DNA from 2 places in the Anaerocolumna chitinilytica genome. Region 2 is predicted to be linked to the other one. Evidence: a T-box and tRNA genes for the amino acid it is inferred to sense, from the RefSeq annotation. Region 2 holds a T-box; the other holds one or more tRNA genes.
The links. The T-box of region 2 lies ahead of bsdcttw_RS21660 (glycine--tRNA ligase). A T-box ahead of a tRNA ligase gene usually reads a tRNA of that ligase, here a tRNA-Gly.

Region 1 (12,511 bases), 880 kb from region 2:
CGAATATGTACAAAAAACAGGGAAGGGCTTATTTAATGATTGTTATTTGGTTAGGACAGGGTCGCCAGGTGACAGTTTGTTAGTAGTAGATTTGCTTGATACTTGTCAAATGGTCAGGACATGGTCGCAAAGAGACAGTTTGTTAGTGAATAATGTTTTATTTTAAGATAATGGGCGTCGTTTGGTATCCGAGTTATATTACATAAATTACTAATGTTTGCTGGGTAACTTACCAACTGTAAGTAAGTATTTTAATTTGTCAATAATAGTGGTAAAATATGGTTAAATTGATTTCGAATGATAAAAGAGTAATTCTTAGATAAGAAATTTAATTTCTGATAATAGCAATAATGCGAAGTAGAAGATATTCATAAGATATATACTTTGAAAAAATATAAGTGGTATTTATTTGTTAGACAGTTTGAAGTGCGGATTATTTTATTATATTCAGGAGGAGAAATAGTTTGTATATTGAAAAAAACGAATTTAAAGTCATAACTATTGAAAAGGGAATTAAAGTTTTTGGTGCAAAAAGCGGATACGAATTATATGGCAAAATTGATGATATGAAAAACATTGCTAAAGGTAAAAAGGAACATTGTTCACATTATGGGCTTTGGATTGGAAGTCATCCTAACGAGTATTATTTTATAGGTATCGAAGTAATAGATGATGAACAAAGCCATGAATATACAACATTTACCGTCCCAGAAGGTAAATATATACAAAATCATTTTAATGCTGAAAACATTGATAAATTGTTAGGTGAGAAATGTGGCAAGAAATATGTAGAGGGTGAAAATTGGGCGAAACAGAATAATATCCCAATAGATACATCTCTCTTTGTAGAAATATATCCTGAGGGAATTTTTGATATGGAATTCCCAGAGATGTATTATTTATGTAAAGTCAAAGAATAAGTAATCCATAGTACCAAATAAGCATAACATAAAGCGATAAATTCCAACTTTGTAAGGAACATAAACTGCCTATTATATTTATTAGGAGAAAAAGCACATGAATAAACAGGATTACATATCACTATTGGACTGCATGTATCCAAATTTTTTTGAAAGGGAAAATATTCGCAATCTTCCAGACCAATGGATTTGTGATGAAATGATTCTTCATTTGGATAAATTTGAGCCAAAGAAATATGATAGGAAATTAGACGATAGTATTTCCTTTGGATATTATAATGGAGACCTTGATGAATTAAAGGAAGCAGTAGGAAAAGTTGTATAATATTGGACACAATCTTATAACGGTAAACATAGAGTATATTGTGGATATATAGATGGAAAAGTTGCGAGTTTCTGCCTTATTGAGGATATGGGTGTACGCAACATAAGTGGACGCGAAATTAAAATAGGAGGACCAGGTTGCGTTGGAACGCTTCCAGAATATCGTAATAAAGGAATTGGGTTGACAATGGTTAAGAATGTAACTCAGATTCTAAAAGATGAAGGATATAATTATAGTTATATTCACTTTACAGGTGTAGCACCATGGTATGAAAAACTTGGTTATAAGACTTCTATTAAATGGAATAAGAATGGAGTAATGTAGTGAGAAAAATTCCCTCACCAGAAGATTAGTACTTTTATTCTCACTGCGTCTTCTATATTTACATAACAAAAAAGTAGTTACTACACTAAAACCAGTGCAGTAACTACTTTTTTATTACAGCGGATAACGGGAATCGAATATGTACGAAACCCGGGAAGTCCTTATTTATTGTTTGTCAGATGGGAAGGACATAGTCGCCAGGTGACAAATCAGTAACATGATTTATGTCACGGGCGAAGAAAATAGCGGTCCTTCGGTAGCCCGTTATCCTAATGCACCATTTTATTATACCGGAAGCCGTAACTTCTTGTTGAACTAACATATATTATAACTAGAATAATTTGTATTCGAGGATAATTATGAATTATACTAGTTCCGCTCCACAGGGTATGATATTTCCAGGTGAAACAATAATACATGTAGATAACGCTCTAATTGAGGAAGTTGCTGCAAACACAGAAAGTACAGGGTATATTTTAATATATTACGAAGTAAGCGACGAGAACAATATGACTAGCATGCAGGAAATCAGGCTAAATGTAGCGAATAACACCATTATCATCGATGAAAAGGGAATATCACTTAATATGTATGATTTACAAGAGGGAATGCGAATAGATGCAGATTTCTCTTCTGCAGTGACAAGAAGTATTCCCCCTCAATCAAGCGCGTACCGGATTTTAGTATTGCAAGAAGAAGCTTCTTTTTATATAACAACGGACCGTGTTGTAAGTGTTGATACAATTAATGGTCTCCTTCTCACCGGAAACCCCTATGACATGTATGATCAGATGATGTTCAACATTTCTGATGAAACAATGATTCTGGATCAAAATGGTAACGCCATTCCATTAGAAGCAATTCAACCTGGGCAGAAAGTACGGGTGGAACATGCCATATACGAGACCCTTAGCATTCCTCCTCAATCTCCTGCTTACTTGGTGCAGGTTCTATAAAATTAATTATACCCCTGGTCCTGCAATTAGCTTTTGCATGACGGGGGTATTTGACAGATCGCCTGCACATCTGCCAAAACAGCTCTTAAGAATTGAATTTTTATTGGAGGCGATGATATGAGCCAACAGATTAGAAAAAATGATATGCTGCCATATGAAGAGGATTTAATGAAGAATAGATATCTTCTTACAATGCAAGAGGGAGATGTGACTGGTGATGGTATTCCTGATAAAGTATATTTATATGGCAGTAAAACAGCGGACACAAAATCAAGTTTTGTAGATAATATTTCAATCGTTATTGAGGATGGATATTCAGGTAAAAACAGCACCATTACTCCGGATTTTAATGCCGGATATAATCCCAGGTTATTTCTCGGTGATTTTACAGCAGATGGTGTGGATGATATTAAATTAAGTATAAATTCAGGCGGCAGCGGCGGTTATGGCTATTTTTATATCTATGCTTATATTAATAATATACCCACAGAAATTTTTAACTTTAATCAATATAATGCCTTGTTTCAGTATAAGGTGGATTACATTGATCTTTATAGGGTTGTGGTATACAATGTCAACCATGATAAACTATTTGTATTGGATGTAAGTTACAAAGGCGATGAATACGTATCACAGTATTATGATGAATCGGGTATGTTAAAAATGCCGATTCAAGGGGATGTTCTGGGTGTAAATGCGATAATGCCATTTATTCAGAACGAAGAAGTAAATGCCTATGAGCTTTTGGTATATCAACGGATCATTGGACCTATAAACAGTGATACCTTGGGGTATATCGAGAATGTACTCTCGTGGGATGGAAAAGAATTTTATTCTACACGGATGTCAGCCGTGATACCGGGCCTGCTTTTGAATCCACCGGTAGGATGAGAAGTAAATACACATTCACCATTGGATTCACACTTTTATTCTTGCAATCTTCGCTTCTTATGGTTCATCTACAGTAATAAAAAAGGTACTATATCCCTCAAAACCAAGGGTTATAGTACCTTTTTTTTAACAGCGGATAACGGGAATCGAACCCGCGTCTCAAGCTTGGGAAGCTCGCATTCTGCCAGTGAACCATATCCGCATATGATTGGAACGTACCCCTATTATAAATCCATATAAAGGAAAATTCAACTGTAAAATCAGCAAAATTTTTAATTCGATATTTTTATACTTGACAGTGCACTCATTTTACTGTAAACTACAGTCAATTACAGGTGACAAGACAGCTAACATGATAGTAACATTTAAGAGTAAAGTAGCTGACTTTCTTTAATCATTAAAACCAAAAACGGGGGACATCTAACATGAATACTAAGAATTCCGTACAAACCATGACCATTGCAGCACTGCTTTCGGCTATTGCCATTCTGATTCCGATGTTTGCGCCTAAATTTATATTAGAGCCTGCATCCTTTACCCTAGCAAGTCATGTGCCCATCTTTATAGCAATGTTCATTTCACCTTATATTGCAGTAGCAGTAGCGATTATTTCCGCCATTGGATTTTTGCTGGCAGGAATCTTTCCGATCGTTGTTGTTTTAAGAGCATTATCCCATATTGTATTTGCGGTAGTTGGCTCTATCCTGCTTAAGAAGAATAAGAATTTCTTGAACACGACCGGCGGATTTGTAACATTCGGTTTACTGATGGCATTAATTCATGCTGTTTGCGAGGTTACCGTAGTTACCTTTTTCTATTGGGGAAATAACATGACCAGCGGTTATTATGATAAAGGATACCTTTTCTCAGTCATTTTATTAGTAGGAGTCGGCACCATTATTCATAGTATGATTGACTTTACAATTGCATTTGCTGTCTGGAAACCCCTTCAAAAGGTGGTATCTATACCCGCAAGCGTTAGAACTTCAAAACAACGTGAGGCAAGATATTAATAGTGAGGGAGATTTATTTCTATAAATAAATTAAAAGGCCATGCATCCAGAACATTTCTGTGATGCTTGGCCTTTCTTAATTTGTGCCTGGCAGGCATATATCTAAACGGGTGTAAGTCTCGAATCCCAGGGCAGTGGGAGAGGATGGTGGCTAGTCACCGCCTCTTACTTGATTTTCTCTTTCAGCAGATGTAACCTGTTTCTATTGTACCGCCTTATCCGATAAACAACAGAGTATCCATTAATCACCAAACACTTCCACAAATACTTTTCTGGTCTGAGGCCCGTCGAATTCTACAATATAGATATCCTGGGCACCACCGCAGATAATCTTTCCGTCTACTACCGGAAATACGCAATGATTTCCACAGATAAGACTTTTTATATGTCCGGTAGAGTTATTTCCTGTGGCACCATAACTGGGAAGGAAATGGGCATGGGCATAATCTGCCTCCAAAGGTACAATTCGGGTCAGGGTATCTGAAATATCTGTTTCTACACAGGGGAGCCCTTCATTTACCATGATTCCTGTGGTGGTATGAGCAGTTACAACCAGTACCAATCCGTTCTTTACCGGGCTTTTTTCAACGATATCATGAACTTCTTTGGTAATCATATGAAACTGCTCCGGTTTTCTGCTCATCCAGGTAATTTTCTGCAGGTCTACCATTCTGCCGCCTCCTCTCCTAAGAATCTCAAAGCATTCTTATAATAGATGTTCTCTCTTGCATATTCCCTCATAGGTACTTTATCCAAGGCCCGAAGTAATTTAAACTGCCGGAATCGGGGGCCGTTTGAACCGAACATAATCTGGTTGTACAGTGCCCTTTCTGTCCATAAAGGTCCCATATCAACCGTAAACAGCCGCATCATGGATTCTTCCGGTGAATCCATATATAAGACGGAAGTGTCGGTATAAACATTAGGATATTTAATCATCAACATAACCGTCTCCCGTACAAAGGGCCAGGCGAAATGAGCCAGACAGATACGGAGGTTCGGATATTTCACAGCAACCCCTTCAAACTTTAAGGGATGGGCATATTCCGTTATGCAGTCAGGCTCCCAACTAAGCCCCGCATGGAAGATAACAGGCTTATTATATTCCAGACATTTTTGATATATTGGCTGCATACAATCATCCATTGGGTAAAAATGCTGTTTTGCCGGATTTAGTTTCAATCCTTTCAGCTTAAGAGTGCCAAAGGCATAATCCAGCACTTCAAGTGCGTCGTTTCTGTGGGGATCAACACTTGCAAAGCCAATAAACCGCTCCGGATGCTCTGATACCAGTTGTGCTATCTGGTCATTGGTTACGATACAGCCTCCTTCGGTTGTGGTTAAGTCTAAGGGCAGGAGAGCAGCTTTGTCTACCCTGCCGTATTCCATTTCAACAAACATCTCTTCATAATCATAAGGAGACTGTTTGTATACACCAAATGCTCTGGAACGGAACTCCAATTCCTCGGGGTTATTACAAATGGATTTGTAATAGATGGGGTGTATATGCATATCAATAATCATAGGTTTCCTCCTTTCCCGTAATTAATATGGTTCAAATCTTGTTACAACCTCTGCACTGATCTTTGCACCAAATTCCATACAGGCAGGAATATCCCATCCCATCATGATGCCGTATGTAAAACCGGCTATATAGGAATCTCCTGCACCAACGGTATTTACGACTTTTACCGGCACAATACCCTGGCGGTAAAAGTTTTCACCATCATAGCTAATGCTTCCATTTTCACCTAAAGTGGCAGTAACGATCTTTGCTCCGAAGGAACGAATCTTCTTTAGGAGGCTCTTAATATATTCATCTTCTTTGTCATAGGATAAAAATGCGTAATCTACATTTTTGTAATTCTCTTCTCGGTTATATTGAGGATCCTCACAAAAAGTAGAAAAATCCATTACTACTTTTACGCCGGCAGCTCTAATCTCCGCAAGATCATTCAATACATTTCCAAAAAGGTCCGTATGCATAAACTGAAAATTCTTGATATATTCCTTATCTTCCTCTGTAAGCTTAAAATCCAGCATAACGCCGTCAATTGCTTCTAAATGAACCCGGTCTATGCCATTGATTAAGTCCATCATCATTTTACAAGTTTCACCTTTAGCAGTATGCAGGTGGGAAATATCAATTCCTTCCTTTTCTAATGCTTCCCGCATCTTTTCCCCATAGATATCCGTTCCTACAACACTTAAGATACTTACGGGAACTCCCAAACGTTTTAAGTGAATGCCCCAATCCACACCGTTTCCGGTGGGATAGAATTTATTGAGTTTTTCATAAACATCAACACAGGAGAAACCTACACCAATTGCTTTTATATCCGGGATTCTTTCCTTAATCATATTTTTTTCCATAGCCAAACGCTCCGTCGATACAACATATTTTTGCAGCAAACCTGGCAGCTTCTGATAAGCTTTCCCTGATTGCTAAGTCACGGCTGCAGCCTTTTTTCAAGCGGTCAAGGTAGCCCACCAGGAAGGAAGTAATTAAGGAATCACCGGCACCCATAGTATCCACTACCTTTTCGATTGGTTCTGCCGGCTGTTGATAGAACTGCTCCCCGTCAAATAAAATACATCCGTCAGCACCTCTGGAAGCACAGGCAAGCTTAGGTCCAAGAGAAACGATCCATTTTAAGCGTTCCTTGGTTTCTTCTTCGGTTCCGTCAAAGGAGCAAAAGGCAAAATCTACATCAGGAGCGACCTCCCTGTAATACTCGTCCGTAGAATCATCGGAAAAGTCATAGGAAATAAAAATGCCTGCTTTCTTAATTTTATACAGCTCTTTTTCCATAAAACAGTAATTACCGGAATGTACCAGGTCGAATTGCCTGATATACTCCAAATCAAACTGATCCAGAATAAAAGGAGTTTCTCCGCGGATACCACCTTCATTGGAACCTAAGAATACTCTGTCCCCATCTATTAAAGTCGCTCTTGCACATCCGTTTTCCCCATCCAGCTGCTGACACTTTATCATTTCGATGCCAATCTCCTGAAGTGTATTTATTACATGTTCAGCTTCCTTATCATTTCCAAAGTACCCCATATAAGCGCTTCTGGCTGCTCCGAACATATTTGCATAGACAGCAAAATTCACACAATTTCCGCCCGGATACATGGTTTTTAAATGTTCATATTTATCTACGACATTATCACCGAAACCTAATACATTTACATTATATTTACCCATAATCATACCTCTTTCTATTAATATTCCACTACACCCATATAGCGTCTCATATCCAAAGGATGGCGGCGTTTATCCTGCAGGCCGGTGCGGTAAGCAACACTCATCGCATAAAAGAGGATAGGGTTAAAGTATTCCACGCAGGAATCATCTATTGCACCGATACCCAATTCTTCCGCATCTATCACTTCATATTTCTTAGCATATTTCTTTAAGAAGGTAAGTGCTCTTTCATCCATGACGCGGTTCGGACCTTTACTCATCAGAAGGATATATAAATGATCTTCATCTGTTACTTCAAAGGGTCCATGGAAGTATTCTCCGGAATGCAGGTAACAGCAATCCATCCACTGCATTTCCTGGAGGGAGCAGATAGAAAATCCGTAAGCTTGGGAATAAGAAGCACCGGAACCCATAATATATAGGAAAGGTTCGTCCGCATATTTTTCCGCGAATACCCAGGTGCGGTTCTTTACCTTATTTACTGCCGCGCGTACAATGCCGTCAATTTTTTCAATGCCGTCTGCAATCCCATCATATAATTTATAATTCGGTTCCTGTACTTTCATGAGTTCGTTCAGGACACGAAGTACGATTCCCTGGGGTTTATCCTTTTCATTCACTGTATCTGACCAATCATAAACTACAGGTATCATGGAATCATCATTGCAGGCTGAATTCGGATTGTGTGTCATGGTAATGACAGCCGCCCCACTGTTTTTACCCAGATGAGCTGCTTCTACAGTTTCCTTTGTATTACCGCCGTGGGAACAGATAAATACAAGACTGTTTTTACCCAGATGTTTCGGCGGAGCAATCACAAATTCTTTACTGGTATACCAAGCTCCATGCATGGTTTCTGATTCTGCTTGTATAAAATAGAAACCCGGATATAAATCGACCAAAGAGCCGCCGCAGGCAACAAAATAAATATCCTTGATTTCCCCATGTTTTTTTAATATTTGTTGTACTAATTCTCTTGCATTCATTGTTTATCCTCCATAAAATTTATTTCATTGTTTATGTTAAAGCTGTGCGGAAATTGCACAGAATACCATAGCTAAAATTGTGATAACGATAAAGAATTTCCAGATTGTTTTCCACCATTGTCCAAAGGTAATCTTACAAACTGCAAGTCCGGCTACGGTCATACCTGCGGTGGGGCTGATCATATTCGTCAGCTGATTTGCAAATTGCATAACTGTGACACTTGCTTCCGGATTAACTCCCTGTAAGTCGCATAGCGGAGCCATAATAGGCATGGTAAGGGAAGCTAGGGCAGAAGAGGAAGGTACCAGGATAGAAAGCAGGGACTGTACCAGATACATAACTGTTGTAAATGCCACGCTGCCGATATTGGCAAGGCTGTTGGATAAAGTGTTTAATATGGTATCAATAATCATTCCGCCTTCAGCAACTACTAAGATACCACGGCAGACACCAACTACTACGGCAGCAAATGCCAGATCCTTGACTCCAGTTACAAATTCTTCGGCTATTTCTTTTTCTTTCAGACCGCCTGCAATACCCATTAAGATACCCATGATTAGGAATATGGCAGATATTTCATCCATGTACCAGTGGTATTTTAAGATGCCGAACACAATTGTACCCATGCCAAGAGCAAAAATGCCAAGTACTAATTTGTGACGGAGGGAAAATTCTGTGTTCTCTTCATCCATTGCAAATTCCTGTTTCTTAAGCAGATCATCTTTGTAGGTAATGGAACTGGTCGGATTCTTATGGACCTTTGATGCATAGCGCATAACAAAGATAATGGAGATGGTCATCATGATAATCCACCAGATAAAGCGGTAGATTAGCTGAGGATTTCCCTGAATTCCTGCAACTCCCTGAGCAATAAGTACGTTAAAGGGATTGGTGGTGGAAGCTGCATAACCGATCTGGGGTCCTAAAAATACGACCATAAAGGTGGTCATGGAATCATAACCCATTGCAAAGAATATGGGAATGAGCATAATGTAAAATGGAATGACTTCTTCCGACATGCCAAATGTAGTTCCGCCGATACCAAACAGTAGCATCAATATCGGGATGAGCAATACCTCTTTTCCCTGAAGTTTTCTGATTACTCTGCGGATTCCCATATTCATGGCATTGGTCTTTGTCAGAATCTGAAAGGTTCCGCCAATTAAAAGAATAAAGGCTACCACATCGGCAGCTGCCTGAATCCCCCTGGTAGGTGCCATCAGAATTTCTAACAACCCCTGACGCAGATCAGCTCCGTCGTTACTCACTTTTTCAATTACTTTATAGGTTCCGGAAATTGCTACTTCCCTTTCGCCTGCCGGCGTATCGATTAATTGTCTTTGAAACTGTCCGCTTGGTAAGATCCAAGTCATTATTGCAAATACAACAATTAATACAAATGCTAAGGTATAAACATGGGGCAAAGCGATTTTAAATCTTTTCTTTTCAGTCATAATCGTACCTCTCTCCAATACAGTTTTTATCTAATAAATGGTTCATAAGCTGCCATATTTCGCATATCATGGGAATCCGGCTTTTCAAAATAATCAAAATCCGTAATTTCCTGTCCTAAGTAACCTTTATACCCTCTCTGATCAAGTACTTTTAACCAGCTCTCTAAATCATGATTTCCGTCTCCCCAGATAAGATGTCCATATGGATTTCCATCAATAAAATGCATATGTATGATGTCTTCTCCAAAAACATCAAACCATTCCTCCAAGGTTTCTCCTGCAACCCCCATTGCAGTGGTATCAATCATTACTTTTAAATGAGGATGATTGATTTCATCGAACATCCTTTTTGTATTGCCAAGCGTCGTTACCAGTTGAGACTCCTGTGGCCTTAAAGATTCCATCGCAAGGCAGATGCCTTCTTTTTTAGCTTCTTCCGCCAGCCTCGCAAGCATATTGGCAGAACGTTTCCAGGCTTCCTCCCTGTCCTCGTTCCAATACCCCCAACCGGAATTGATTGCCATGATCTTGCAGCCAAGCTCTGCTCCTGCTTTTAATCCATTCTTAAAATACTGAAAGCTTTTCTCATAGATTTCAGGTACTTGAGCTGCAAACTGATATTGATAGGTACAGTTCTCCGGCGTGATGATTCTTGCCGTAAGCCCGCGAGATTCAATTTTATGCCTTATTTCCCTGCAGTCAGAATAGGTCATGGAATCCAGAAAGAAGTGGGGAGCTCCGGGCCATAATTCGATAGTCTTTACTCCTAATGCCGCCTGGGTATCTAAAAAATATTCCAAAGAATAATAGAGATAATGAATATTCATGGCAGCTATCTGTTCTCTGTCAATTAGTTTCATTTCTTTTCCTCCTTTATTTTAATTAGCAGACTCTTTCTCGTATACGATACGTCCATCAACGATTGTCATGGATACCTTGACATCCCGCACTTGTTCCATAGGAACTTGAAATACATTATGATCCAGTACGGTAATATCTGCGATTTTTCCTTCTTCCAGGGTCCCATATTTTACTTCCATTTCGAGATTTTTCTGACCGCCTAAAGTCCAGGCTTTCAATATTTCAGCAATGGTTATGGTATTATGTTTGTTAAATGGTTCCCCTCCCTCCGGAAAATATCCACCGCATCCATGATAGATGGATTCCGGAATATCTGTTATCATAAGGGGCAGGTCCGTGGCTCCGGATAGTACGACTCCGCTGTCTATCATTTTTCTCCGGTTCCAGTAATACTGTCCTCGTTCCTTACCAATGGTTTTAAGGATTGCCGCCTTGACTTCATCACCGGGATCTAATGACATAATCTGAAAATAGATTTCTCCTATTACCCCCAGTTCTCCCATACGCTCTAAATCTTTTGGAGCTGTAAACTCCATGTCTGTAATTGCATGCCTGTTTACTACTTTATTATTTTCTTTTTTGCACTTATCAAAAATATCCAATACCTTATGAACTGCACCATCCCCCTGGGCATGGAGGGAATATCGGAAGCTATTTTGATCTGCCAGGAGAACTTCCTTCTCGATCCCCTCATAGTCAATATGGATTGAGCAGCAGGAATCAGTTCCTTCATAGGGTTTTAACAAGTCTCCCTTTTTACTTGCTACGGTTCCGTCCGTCATCCGGTTATAGCCTGAAAATCGGACAAAGTCGCCGGTAAACTTTTCTCTCATTCGTTTTCCGTGTTCAATATTAATTCCTTCCCCAACGGGCTGTGACATAAAAAATATTCGCAGGGTTAATTCTTTGTTTTCCTCTTTTTCTTTTAAGAACGAATCAAAACCATAGAAATCATCAAATCCCATTTCCTTAACAGTGGTAACACCTCTGCTGTTTAATAATTTCATATAATCCTTGAATTCTTTTTCAATAAAAGTTCTGTCATTTAAATACTCCCGCATGATTCTGTAATATGCCTCCGGATAACAGGTAAAAGATGTAAATCCGTAAGCATCCTTTGCGGCTTGGTTCATGATACAGGAGCTTCTGTCAGCTGAAAATAATATAACGGGTCTCTCCGGATAGTTCTGATTTAATAGCTCCTCCAGGCCTTTTGCCGGAAACTTCTTTACATCCCATCCATGGCCGTAAATAGTCTGCACTTCCTTAAGTGTTCTTTCATATTCTTTCATCTTTTGAAGGCACTTCTCTTCTGAATCGACCTCTGAAAGGTTCATTCCAATATGGTAGATGGCATATCCGGTAAAAAAGGTATGTACATCTACAAAACCCGGTGTTATAAGCTGGTCCTTCAAATCCAAGACCTTCGTATTTTCTCCAATTAATTCTTTGTAAGAGTCATCCCTTCCTACTTTAACGATTGTGTTACCGGAAACAGCGATGTAGCCTTTTTCAGGTTCTTCATTTATACCTGTGAAAATGTAATTGGAGCGCAAGATTAAATCAATA
Region 2 (12,511 bases):
CTACGGGAGACAATTTTGCACAGATGTTCTCGAATATGGACGATGACTACATGCGTGGAAGAGCTGCAGATGTTAAGGATGTATCTGAACGGCTGTTAGGCAATCTTACCGGGAATGAGAATGGTTGTTTTTCACTGGAAGGACCCTCAATTCTTGTGGCGGAGGATTTGGTTCCCAGTGAGACCGTGCAGCTCGATAAGGAAAAAGTTCTTGCTTTTGTTACTGTCAAAGGCTCTGTCAACTCACATACGGCCATATTAGCCAGAACAATGAATATCCCCGCCTTGATTGGTGTTGAATTATCAGAGGAAGTAATGGGCCAGATGGATGGAAAGATCGGTATTGTAGATGGCTTTTCGGGCAGTTTCCACCTGGATCCGGAGGAATCTCTGAGCATTGAATTGCAAAAGAGAATGAATGCGGAAGATGAGAAAAAAAGACTTTTGAAAGACTTGCGCGGCAAGGCAAATATAACCCTTGACGGTAAGGAGATTAAACTCTATGCCAACATAGGCAACAGTAAGGATTTGGCGATGGTGCTGCAAAATGATGCCGCGGGAATTGGGCTGTTCCGCAGTGAATTTATATATCTGGAGAAAAAGGAATATCCTACGGAGGAAGAGCAGTTTACCATCTACAAGACTGTAGCGCAGACAATGGCAGGCAAGAAGGTCATTATCCGCACATTGGATATTGGTGCAGATAAACAGGCAGATTATTTTAAGTTAGATAAGGAAGAAAATCCAGCTATGGGCTGCCGAGCTATCCGTATATGTCTTACCAGACCGGAAATCTTTAAAACACAGCTGCGTGCTCTGTTCCGCGCAAGCGCTTTTGGAAATATTGCCATAATGTATCCTATGATTATTTCCGTCGAGGAAGTACGAAGGATTCGTGAGATAACAAAGCAGGTAGAGGAAGAACTAAATGAGCAGGGTATCGCTTATGGACTGGTGGAACAGGGGATTATGATTGAAACTCCTGCAGCTGTTATGGTGAGTGAAGAACTGGCAAAAGAGGTGGATTTCTTTAGTATTGGCACCAATGATCTTACTCAGTATACTTTGGCAATTGACAGACAGAATCCGCAATTGGATGAGTTCTATGATGCCCACCATCCTGCCGTGCTCAGGATGATTCAGATGGTAATTGAGAATGCTCATAAAGCGGGGATATGGGTAGGAATCTGTGGCGAACTGGGAGCAGATGCAGAACTTACTAGCACATTTCTTAAAATGGGAGTGGATGAGTTGTCTGTATCTCCCGGATACATTCTGCCTTTGCGAAAAATTATAAGAGAGACGGATGTAAGTAAACTATAATGGAATTAATGATTAAGAGGGTTCATATTATCACAAAGTTTTAGTGATAATTGGACCCTCTTTTTGATAGTTTATTAGATCCATGCTCCATCCAGTGCAATCACTTGTCCGTTCAGATAATCATTTCCGGCGGCTAACTGCCAGGTAAGTTCCGCCACTTCTTCAGCCTTTCCCAGCCGGTTTGCAGGTATTTCTTCTGTCAGAGACTCTTTGTCTGCTTTTGAAAGAAAAGAATTCATAGAGGTATCTATTGCACCGCAGGCTATGGCATTTACCTGTATATTACTTGGTGCAAGTTCCTTTGCAAGCGCTTTGGTAAAGGCATTCATGCCGCCCTTGGAAGCGGAATAGGCTACTTCACAGGATGCACCGCAGACGCCCCAGACGGAGGAAATATTAATGATTTTGCCTGACTTGGCTCTTACCATATCCGGTACGGTCTGATGGCAGCAGTTATAGACCGAAGTTAAATTGGAGTTGATAATAGTATTCCAGACAGTGGGATCTGTTTCTGTAAATAAGCCTATATGGGAGATGCCGGCATTGTTCACTAATATGTGCACCGAGCCAAAAGTCTTAGTGATTAACGAAAAGAGTTCCTTCACTGCAGGATAGCTGCCCATATCACCAACGTAAGCCAAGCAGGGGGAACCCATGCTTTCGATTTCTGCTTTTGTGCGGAGCAGTTCGCTTTTGCTGTTTTTACAGGTGATGGCAATACGAAAGCCTTCCTTTGCAAAGCGTAAGGCAATAGCTTTTCCGATACCTCTGGAGGCACCGGTTATCAATACAGTTTTGGAATTCATAAACCCTCCCGGAACAGTTAGTTTTAATCCGGTACAACAGATGATTTATATCTGTTGTACTACTCCCTTGCATTATATCGGAAAAATTCATGGAATGCAATGGCGTCGCTTTATCGTATGTTTAAAAGGTTAGTCTTTCACAATGGGACGGCAATTTATACAAAGCAGAAAGACTCCTTCGCTGGTTCCAAGGCTCAGGAGTTCTTTCTGCTTTGTATAAATTGCCTGTGAACGTATTAAATGGTGTGCTTCCCGTCAAGTAGACAATTGAAAAAACAAAAAATTTTTTTGATATGCTGCCCAATGAAAGGGCAGCATTTTTCATGCAGCTAATAATAGTTTTTGGTGATATTCCATTGGCGTTAATACCCCTAACTTTCTTTGAGGTCGTTTATTTGTGTAATAATCCATATATTCAGTGATTGCATTAACAAGTGCTTCTCTGGTATGGAATTTCTTACCGTAATACATCTCTCGTTTGAGGATTCCCCAGAATCCTTCCATTGGACCATTATCTATACAGTGTGCGACACGGGACATACTTTGTGTCATGCCAGCATCGACCAGCTTTTGATGAAATACTTTAGAGGTATACTGATACCCACGATCGCTATGAAGCAGAGGATGTGCTCCGGGATTAGCAACGAGAGCATCGTCAAACGTGTCAAATACAAGTTTATTATCATTATGATCATTAATAATATAGGCAACAGGACGACGGTCGCAAAGATCAAGTATTACACTTAAATATAGTTTACGTATGTGATCAATGCTTGTCCCATACTTAAATTCAGTGACATCAGTTACCCATTTTTCATTGGAGCTGCCAGCGTTAAATTCACGGTTCAGGATATTTTCAGCCGTATAAGCAGGATCAGCCGCTGATTTTGTGCAACCATTGTTCCGATATTTTAAGTTTGATCGGATCTTTTTCTTCCTGCATATACGAAGTACTCTTTTATCATTGACATTGATATTATCATCATGCTCAAGTGAATCACGGATTCTGCGATAACCCATATCGGGATGTTTGTCATGAATTGCCTCAATGCGTTCTGCCAGCTCTTTGTTTAGCTTATCATTTGGGTTATCTTCGTGGTTCAACCATTTATAATAAGCAGAACGGCTTATTTTCCCTAACTGACATAGTGAAGAAAGAGAATATCCTTTTCCTTCTGCCAAGAGTTCTTGGATTGCATAATAAGTTGCTATGTGCTGTTTTTTTTCTAAAATCGCCTCCTCTCGACTTCTTCGAGTTTTTTTAAGAAATCTATCTCCATCTGCTGATTTATCGCTTGAGCCTTCAGCATTCGGTTCTCTAGTCGCAGTTTATCAAGTTCCGTCATTTCTTCTTCTGGCTTCTTTTTTCCTCGTCGGTCAGCTAAGCCACTTAATCCCTTTTCCTTATAGCGATGTACCCAGGAATAAACCTGTTGATAAGAAACATCATATTTCTTAGCAGTCTCTGCATAATTATATTGATTCTGAGTGCAATCCTCTACGATTTTAGTTTTTTCTTCCAGTGTTGTTTTGCGGCCATTGCCATTAACCATGTGAAACACTCCTTCTAATCGAGAATCGGTAAGTTCTACATGATTATTATACTGCTTAACCCATTTAAGTACAGTAGTTGGTGCATAAATTCCGTATTTCAATGCCACCTCTTTATAAGATGTGCCGCCTGCTAAATATTCATTAACCACCTGCTTCTTAAAGTCTGCAGAATAATTCGGACTGTGATGAGTTCCTTCAAAAGCTTCTTCTCCAAACTTCTGATAATTATCATACCATCTCTGAACAGTCTTAAAACCTGAACCATACTTTTGGGCAAGCTTATATAATGATATTCCTCCTGAAACATACTCCTTTATTGCTTCAAGTTTTAATTCTTTACTGAATTTTTCCCTAGACATGAAAATGCTCCTCCTATGATAACAGTTTTATTATTTTAACTGTCTACCATAAGGGGAGCATATCAAAAGAAAAGCTTTTGATACTTATAGCATGGATTATATCATTGCATGAAAGTGCGAGGGATATCATATGTTGAAGAAAGAAGATATACTGTTTTGTGTATAGGGAATCCTTAACATGAAACATAAAGTGTATTGGAAAGAACATGGTTGTTTTGATGAGAAGACCAGCGGAAGGAATCTTGAAAAAGTTAATATTAATGATACCGTTATTTACAATTGCGGTGCTTATTGTATGCTTTGGGTTTATAGGAATATCACGGAGTGATAGGAGGATTCCGGAATTGGTTATGGGAGGAGCCTTTTATACGGCGGACAGGACAGCGGATTCCCTTACGATTACGGATGAGAGCGTTAAAGATACCGGGAGTGCAGATGCGGTGGATAGCTGGAGTACCGATATTGTGAGAAAAGCAGGGGAGGAAGCTAAGGAAGAGGTGGATACCGAGACGTATTTCAGGCCCTCAAAGCTGCCGGCGCTGAATAATCGCTATCATTATCAACAGATAGAACAATATTATTCAGAAAAACCATCGAAGGTTGAACTTCCGGCCTCCTTTTTTCAAAGCCCGGAGGATACTATTTTGAATTATTTCAGTATCCTGCGTGAGGCGGCATATCTGGAGAAAGGAAAAGCTGCGGGCTGCGGAACCCTTGGAGAGAGCCAGATACCCTATCCGATAGCTTATAACTTTCTTACCAAAGCTTATCAGGATAGATTATCTTACAAGAAGTATCTTAAGACCTTTAAAAACATCCTGCATACCAGCTTGTTGAAGTATCACAGTGTACCGGTTTATGACAGGAAAGACGACACACTGCGTTATTTTGTAGAGCTGGAAACCATAGAGGGAACGGAGAAAAGCCAAGGGGTCTTCGCGTATTATTATGGATTTATAGACCTTCAGAAAGAAGATGGCCTATATAAAATCTCCAATCTGGAATTTCATGGTGAGGATTATTTATGTGCACCTTATCACGGCTGGGCTTACGATGGAGAAATTTACGTAAAAGTAAAATATGGGGACTGGTGCGATATGATAGATAAGATGTACCCCATAAAACAGGAAGGCTACATAAAAAACATCTCCTTTCACGGCAAGGACGGAAAGGATTATCTTATAGTATTTTACCAGCTCACCAATGGTACAGACATTGAAATTGCCCAGTATCAAAGGGAAGGAGACGGTGAATGGAAGTTGATTAAGCTTAATCCGGAAGACTGTGTTAAGGATAAAAATAATAAAAAATAGGCAATGTGCTATGTTCTACTTCGTCTTTGAGCTGTTAAATAGTAAGTCGGCTATCCTTTTCTTAAGCCCTGTTGAGGAACAGAAGGGTTTGCCATTGTGCTGCTTCCTGCATTCCATGCAGTGTCCGTGGTATTTGCATTTTGTTTTAGGGCAGGGGCAATTGGGGTTGACTTTATCGTTCATATAATCTTCCTTTCATATGTATTATTGTTTCCTGGAAACTATAATATCATGATAAATAATAAGCGTCAATAGTTTCCTTGAAACAAAAATCTGGTATACTAAAAGCAAAGATCTTGGGGCAGGAGAGTAAACCATGAAAAACATTACAGACAATGATACGAAATTAGAAAATCTCATGAAAGAGATTGAACAGCTCCTTTATGACGCTGTAACCAGGCATCAGTCGGATATGGATGCGGAAAAGCAATGGATGCTTTTGAACTGTTCAAATACTTTATTATCAAAGACTGCAAAAGAGTTATCGATGATAACCCTTCATATCTTAGATGCAATCGGGCGGTTTCAGCCGGTTAACAGTATTACGATTACAAAGAAAACGGATATTCCCAAAGGCACTGTTTCAAAAAATATCAGAAAACTTCTTTCGTCAGAATTAATTGTAAAAGTTCCTTTGCCGGACAATAAAAAAGAAGCAGTGTTTTATCTTACTTCCTCCGGAAAGGAATTATATGAACTGCATAGGTCCCTGCACCAAAAATTTGATGGTGAATTCTATGAATTCTTAAAGCGGTATAATACTCAGGAACTGCAATTTCTGGTACGATTTCTAAAGGATTTTCAGGGCCTGACCTGGACTGGTGCACCCTCCGGCAATTAGTGGACGGTTTCTTTTCTGAATATACGGAAGCAGACTATAAAAAATCTAGATTCAAATTAATAATCTGAGACCAATTATTTCTTGCTTTAACCAATGGAATATGCTAATATAATCGCAATACGAAAAGGCTATGACAGGGAATAGTAACTGTTACTTTGCTTCCAGAGAGAAGATGGAGATGAATTCAGAAAACGAGTTCACAGGTGCGAATCTTTAAGGAAAGTACAGGGAAGGCACCTTTAAGCTGTGGCTTGAACAGGAATCCTAAGTAGAGACCAACGGAAACTTCCACCGTTATCATGGAAAGCAGCATAAAGTATATACTACTCGTGCTGTCAATAAGTGCAGGTTATCCTGAATTTAGGTGGTACCGCGGATAGATTACATTCGCCCTAAGCAATCAATGATTGCTTAGGGCTTTTTTTATCCAAAATTCAAGGGTTTGCAGCTTCCGGTTTCGTAAAATTTGAGTTGCTGATAGTGTGAATAGCAAATTTATAATTCACACATAAGATTAAACCTGTAAAATACTGGGCCAATCTTGAAACACATTTGAAAGGAGACACTATGAAGAATTTAACTATGGAAGATTTATCAGCTTTTTGTAATCAGTATGGATTTATTTTTAAAGGCAGCGAGATTTACGGAGGTCTCGCTAATACCTGGGACTATGGTCCTTACGGAACAAGACTTAAGAATAATATAAAGGATGCCTGGCGTTATTACTTTATTCAGAACAGAGATAACAGCTATGAATTGGATTCGGATATCCTCATGAACCCTACGGTATGGGAAGCAAGCGGTCATCTGGCAGGTTTTTCAGATCCGCTGCTGGATTGCAAGAGCTGCAAGACCAGACATAGGGCAGATAATCTTATCAATGAATTTACCACGGAAGTAAATGCCGATTCCATGACGCAGGAGGAAATGATTCATTATATAAGAGAAAAGCAGATTCCCTGTCCTAAATGCGGTAAGTCGGACTTTACGGACATCAGGCAATTTAATCTTATGTTTGCTACCAACAGAGGTGTTACAAAAGAAAGTGCCTCTACGATATATCTCAGACCTGAAAATGCTCAGGGAGAATATGTGAATTTTCTGAATGTACTGCGTTCCATGCGTACCAGACTGCCCTTTGGTATCGGACAGATCGGAAAGGCTTTCCGAAATGAAATTACACCTGGGAATTTTACCTTCCGGACCATCGAGTTTGAACAGATGGAGTATCAGACTTTTTGCAAAAAGGGAGAGGATGAAGGCTTATACGAGTATTTTAAAGACTATGGTATTGGCTTCTTTGAATTCTTAGGCATTCAGAGAGAACATTTAAGGCATCATGACCATGAAAAGCTTGCACACTATGCCAAGGCGGCTTGCGATATTGAATCTCTCTTTCCTTTTGGCTGGGGTGAAATAAACGGAACTCATAACCGGACGGATTTTGACCTTAAAAGGCATGAGGAGTACTCCGGAAAAGTTTTAGAGTACTTTGATGAAGAAACCAAGGAAAGATATATTCCGTTTATTATAGAATCCACCTATGGACTGGATAGAATTGTCCTTGCCTTATTGTTTGAAACATTGGAAGAGGAAGAGCTTGAGAAAGGGGATACAAGGCAGGTGTTAAAGCTGCCGGCTTTTCTGGCACCGATTAAGATTAATATACTTCCCCTCATAAAAAAACGTCATGGTGAGAAAGCCCTTGAATTATATAATTGTTTAAAAAGAAAATATATGGTTTCTTATGATGATGCCGGAACCATCGGGAAACGATACCGGAGAGGAGATGTAATCGGAACACCCTATGCGGTAACTATTGATGATGATACATTGGAAAATGGGACAGTAACAATAAGGCAGAGGGACACAATGGAACAGGTCAAACTGCCCGTTTTAGAACTGGAGCATTATTTTAGTGACAAATTTACTATTCATATGAGCTAGGACGGCAAAGCTAAACCGCCAGGTTATTACTATTCCTAGGTATATACACACCGAAATAAAATAATAGTTGTTTATTTGAAATATAATGATATAATAATATATAAATAGCATATAAATGATATATTTGGTGTATACTGTATGGTTTGTTTATATGCAACTTTTATGGAGGGCTGTTATGGTTATGGTAAAAGAGAGGATAGGAAGCCTGGTAAGGCACCTGTCAGCTTTACGTGAGAAGAATGTTGAGAAAATAAGCGGTGCCGAATATTTAGTTCTAAAAGAACAGATAAAAGATTTGGCAGAGCTAAGCAAGAAAGAATGGAGTGCGTTTCCGGGCTCCATGGATTTAGGCGGTAAGGATGAGTATTACTACTATAGGCTGCAGGTAAAATTACCTCAGAGCTATGAAGGACAAAGCGTTATTTTTGGACTCAATAACTTTGGAGGGGTAAGATGGGATACTGTAAATCCCCAATTCCGATTATATGTTAACGGACAGCTCCGTCAGGGTCTTGATGAGAATCATGAGACCGTTATTCTGGAAGAGTGTGCAAGAGCAGGTGAGGAATATAACATTATTCTGTGTGTATATACGGGTAAAATGCATTTCCATTCTATTCTGGATGCCAGAATTGCAGTAAGAGACAGAGAAATTGAGAAATATTATTACGATGTAAAAGTTCCTTATGACGTAGCCGGGCTAATGAAAGAAGACGAAAAGGAAAGCTATGAAATCTTACTGACCCTTAATGAATCCTTAAATCTATTGGATTTTCGGAAGGCTTATTCCCCAGAGTTTTATGAATCCCTGGCTGCGGCACAGGCTTTTCTTGAGAAAGAATTTTACGAAAAGAGATGTAACCGGGAAAAGGAAGAAGTCTGGTGTGTGGGGCATACCCATATTGATATAGCATGGCTATGGACTCTGGAGACAGCGAAGGATAAGGCGGTGCGCAGCTTCTCTACGGTGCTTCGCTTGATGGAGGAATATCCGGAATACCGCTTTATGTCCAGTCAGCCCCATTTGTACAAGGCGGTAAAGGAACGTGAGCCGGCTGTATATGAAGAAATAAAGAACCGGGTAGAGGAAGGCAGATGGGAAACAGAAGGCGGAATGTTTGTTGAAGCCGACTGTAACCTGACAGGAGGAGAATCTCTGGTCAGACAGTTTGTAAAAGGAAAAAGCTTCTTTCAAAAAGAGTTTCAGAAAGATAATGAAGTATTATGGCTGCCGGATGTATTCGGTTATTCTGCTGCACTGCCTCAGATTATGTTAAAATGCGGTGTACGCTTTTTTATGACCACAAAAATCAGCTGGAATGAATTCAACAAAATGCCATACGATACCTTTAATTGGATTGGTATTGACGGAAGCAAGGTTCTGACCCATTTTGTTCCGGCAAGTGATTATGATAAGAGCCTGGTATCAAAGAATTTCTTTACTACCTATAACGGAATGCTAGAACCTTCTCAGGTTAAAGGCTCCTGGCAGCGTTATCAGCAGAAATACCTGAATTCCGAGGTACTGATGGCTTATGGCTACGGAGACGGCGGCGGCGGACCGACCAGAGAAATGTTAGAGGCCGGACGGCGAATGGAAAAGGGAATACCGGGCTGTCCTGTAACAAAACAGGCTACCTCCAATGAATTCTTTCATAAGCTGGAGAAAGAGGTTGAGGGAAAGAAGTATCTTCCGGAATGGAACGGCGAGCTGTATCTGGAATATCATAGAGGAACTTATACCTCAATGGCAAGAAATAAGAAATATAACAGAAAGGCAGAATTTCTGCTGCACAATATCGAATTATTCGGTGCTATGGATAACAAGCTTAACAGAACTGCTTATCCAAAAGAGCAGCTGGATGATTTGTGGGAGATACTGCTTCGAAATCAGTTCCATGATATTTTACCGGGCTCAAGCATCGAAGAGGTTTATGAGGTTTCAAAGGCAGAATATGAGGATTTATTCTCAAGAGGCAGCATCCTTTTAAAAGGAGCCGTGGATTCTCTGACAGACAGTATTAAGGCTGAAAAAGGCGCTATTGTTGTATATAATCCCAATGGATTTTTGGGAACCGGATATGTACTTGCAGATACGCCAAATGCAGCTGACAAGGGATTGGTTACAGACGGGGAGAATTACCTCCCCTATGAAAAACTGGCAGACGGAAGAATCTTATTCAGAGCGATTAAAGTACCGGCGGCAGGGTATAAGACCTTTGCCTTGGCTGATGGCAGTACTACAGAAACGGACTTAAGAATCACAAATGACAGTATGGAGAACTCATTAATACGCATCACCTTTAATGAAAAAGGCCAGTTCCTTTCTGTTTATGATAAGGAAAATGACCGTGAGGTATTAAAACCCGGTGAATGCGGCAATGTCATTATGTCATATGAAGACCGCCCTCACAACTGGGATGCATGGGATGTAAATAATTATTATACGGAAAAAAGTTGGGAAATAGATAATGTCACAGAAATGAAAGTAGTGGAAAGAGGCAGCCTAAGAGCCTGCATGAAGGTGGAAAGAAAATATTTGGATTCAACCATCACACAGTACATCTATTTGTGCCATGACAGTAAGAGAATAGACATTAAGACAGAAATTGACTGGAAACAGGATCATGTTTTCCTGAAGGCTTTATTCCCGGTGGATATACACAGTAATGAAGCGGATTATGAAATACAATACGGCAATGTAACCCGTCCGACTCATCATAACACCTCCTGGGATGCCGCACGTTTCGAAGTATGCCATCATAAATGGCTGGATGTTCATGAAAATAATTATGGTGTGAGTCTCCTAAATGATTGCAAATATGGCTGCCATGTCCATGAAGGCGTTATAGGACTCTCTCTGTTAAAGTCCGCAACTAGTCCTAATCCGTCTGCGGATAAAGAAAAACACGAATTTACCTATTCATTGTACCCTCACAAAGGTGATTTTCGAACCGGCGGTACGGTTAAAGAGGCCTATGAATTAAATAATCCTCTGTTTGCGGATGTAAAATCCAAAACGGAAGGGAATAAGCCCTCTGTTTACAGCGCTGCTGAGATTGACAATGAAAATGTTATGCTTGAAGTTGTAAAAGCATCTGAGGAAATGGAAGAAAATGTGCAGATACTGCGCTTGTATGAATATTATAACCAGCGTAATGAAGTGAATATGACTCTGCCGGAAGAAGCGGAAAAAGTTGCGATTTGTTCTATGCTGGAAGAGGAAGAAAAAGTAATCGCAGTTAATACAAAACATATCTCCTTTTGCATTAAGCCTTATGAAATCGTAACCTTGAAAATTGTTTACAAACAGCTGTAATAAAGGATTGCACATAAGTATCTGCATGCAGAAAAACAGCACAGAAAGCTTCTAAAGGAAATGGATAGGTAAGGAAAATAATTGTAAGAAATGGCTTCCTGTGCTAAAATAAAGGATATACGCTAGGCTGGCTAACACGGTATTACATTCCTCAAAGCGTGTGATGAGAAAAGGGATTAAGAAAGGATTTCGAAACAAGAAATGAAACAGTCGCCACTTTATGAACAGATTTACATGGACATAGCCGGCGCAATTGCTGGAGGAAGGTATAAGCCGGGGGATAGGATCCCTTCTGAAAAGGAACTGGCTGAGCAATATGATGTCAGCAGGATAACAAGTAAAAAGGCCTTGGAGATGCTGGCAAAAGAAAGCAAAATTGTGCGGATGGCCGGAAAAGGTTCCTTTGTAAACGGACCTGAAGAATTAGAAACAGTGAATGAGAAACAGAATATGGCAGATGGAGCCTCCGGAAAATTACGTCTGATAGGGGTGATTTTAGAGGGCTTCGGGAATGGTTTTGGTACTGTGCTTTTAAACAGCATTGAACGGGAATGCCGCAGTAAGGGTCTCACCATGGTGTTACGCTGCAGTGATGGCTCCATTGATAATGAATCCCGGGCAATTGATGATTTTTTGAAGCTGGGAGTGGAAGGCATGATTATTATGTGCTCCCAGGATGAGAATTATAATCCTAAAATTTTGCAGATGGTGGTGGAGCATTTCCCGGTTGTTACAGTGGATCGTCAGATGAAAGGAATTCCGGTTCCTCATGTCGGTACGGATAATATAGCAGCAGCTAAGGACTTGACAAAATACCTTTTAGATAACAACTACCGCGGAATTTGCTTTGTGAAGCCGGATGCGGATGAAACCTCTACTCTGCAGGAACGGCAAAAGGGTTTTGTTTCGGCTATGAATGAATATGGTATTATCACGGATGCCAGTAACTGGATTACAGATTTAAGAGCTACATTGCCAAGTAAGCATTATGATGAAATGATTGAGGGAGATATGGAAAAGATATTCCGGCATTTGGAGAATCATCCAAAT

Region 1: it has a tRNA-Gly gene. The T-box ahead of bsdcttw_RS21660 (glycine--tRNA ligase) is inferred to sense a tRNA for this amino acid. The anticodon was not compared.

Annotation. Positions count from the first base shown of each region.
Region 1 covers NZ_AP023368.1:237,050-249,560, forward strand. The annotation lists gene bsdcttw_RS01040 (hypothetical protein) at 465-920, shown strand; gene bsdcttw_RS01045 (hypothetical protein) at 1,018-1,245, shown strand; gene bsdcttw_RS01050 (GNAT family N-acetyltransferase) at 1,294-1,569, shown strand; gene bsdcttw_RS01055 (hypothetical protein) at 1,929-2,525, shown strand; gene bsdcttw_RS01060 (VCBS repeat-containing protein) at 2,643-3,416, shown strand; tRNA gene bsdcttw_RS01065 (tRNA-Gly) at 3,548-3,618, opposite strand; gene bsdcttw_RS01070 (hypothetical protein) at 3,842-4,429, shown strand; gene bsdcttw_RS01075 (secondary thiamine-phosphate synthase enzyme YjbQ) at 4,671-5,099, opposite strand; gene bsdcttw_RS01080 (amidohydrolase family protein) at 5,093-5,953, opposite strand; gene frlD (fructoselysine 6-kinase) at 5,975-6,802, opposite strand; gene bsdcttw_RS01090 (PfkB family carbohydrate kinase) at 6,783-7,640, opposite strand; gene bsdcttw_RS01095 (SIS domain-containing protein) at 7,658-8,626, opposite strand; gene bsdcttw_RS01100 (YfcC family protein) at 8,663-10,081, opposite strand; gene bsdcttw_RS01105 (sugar phosphate isomerase/epimerase family protein) at 10,108-10,941, opposite strand; gene bsdcttw_RS01110 (amidohydrolase) at 10,960-12,511, opposite strand, start outside.
Region 2 covers NZ_AP023368.1:4,977,676-4,990,186, reverse strand. The annotation lists gene ptsP (phosphoenolpyruvate--protein phosphotransferase) at 1-1,322, shown strand, start outside; gene ymfI (elongation factor P 5-aminopentanone reductase) at 1,397-2,128, opposite strand; gene bsdcttw_RS21690 (IS3 family transposase) at 2,450-3,322, opposite strand; gene bsdcttw_RS21685 (helix-turn-helix domain-containing protein) at 3,355-4,041, opposite strand; gene bsdcttw_RS21675 (hypothetical protein) at 4,284-5,354, shown strand; gene bsdcttw_RS21670 (hypothetical protein) at 5,370-5,537, opposite strand; gene bsdcttw_RS21665 (MarR family transcriptional regulator) at 5,671-6,195, shown strand; T-box leader at 6,317-6,593, shown strand; gene bsdcttw_RS21660 (glycine--tRNA ligase) at 6,763-8,142, shown strand; gene bsdcttw_RS21655 (alpha-mannosidase) at 8,318-11,461, shown strand; gene bsdcttw_RS21650 (GntR family transcriptional regulator) at 11,663-12,511, shown strand, end outside.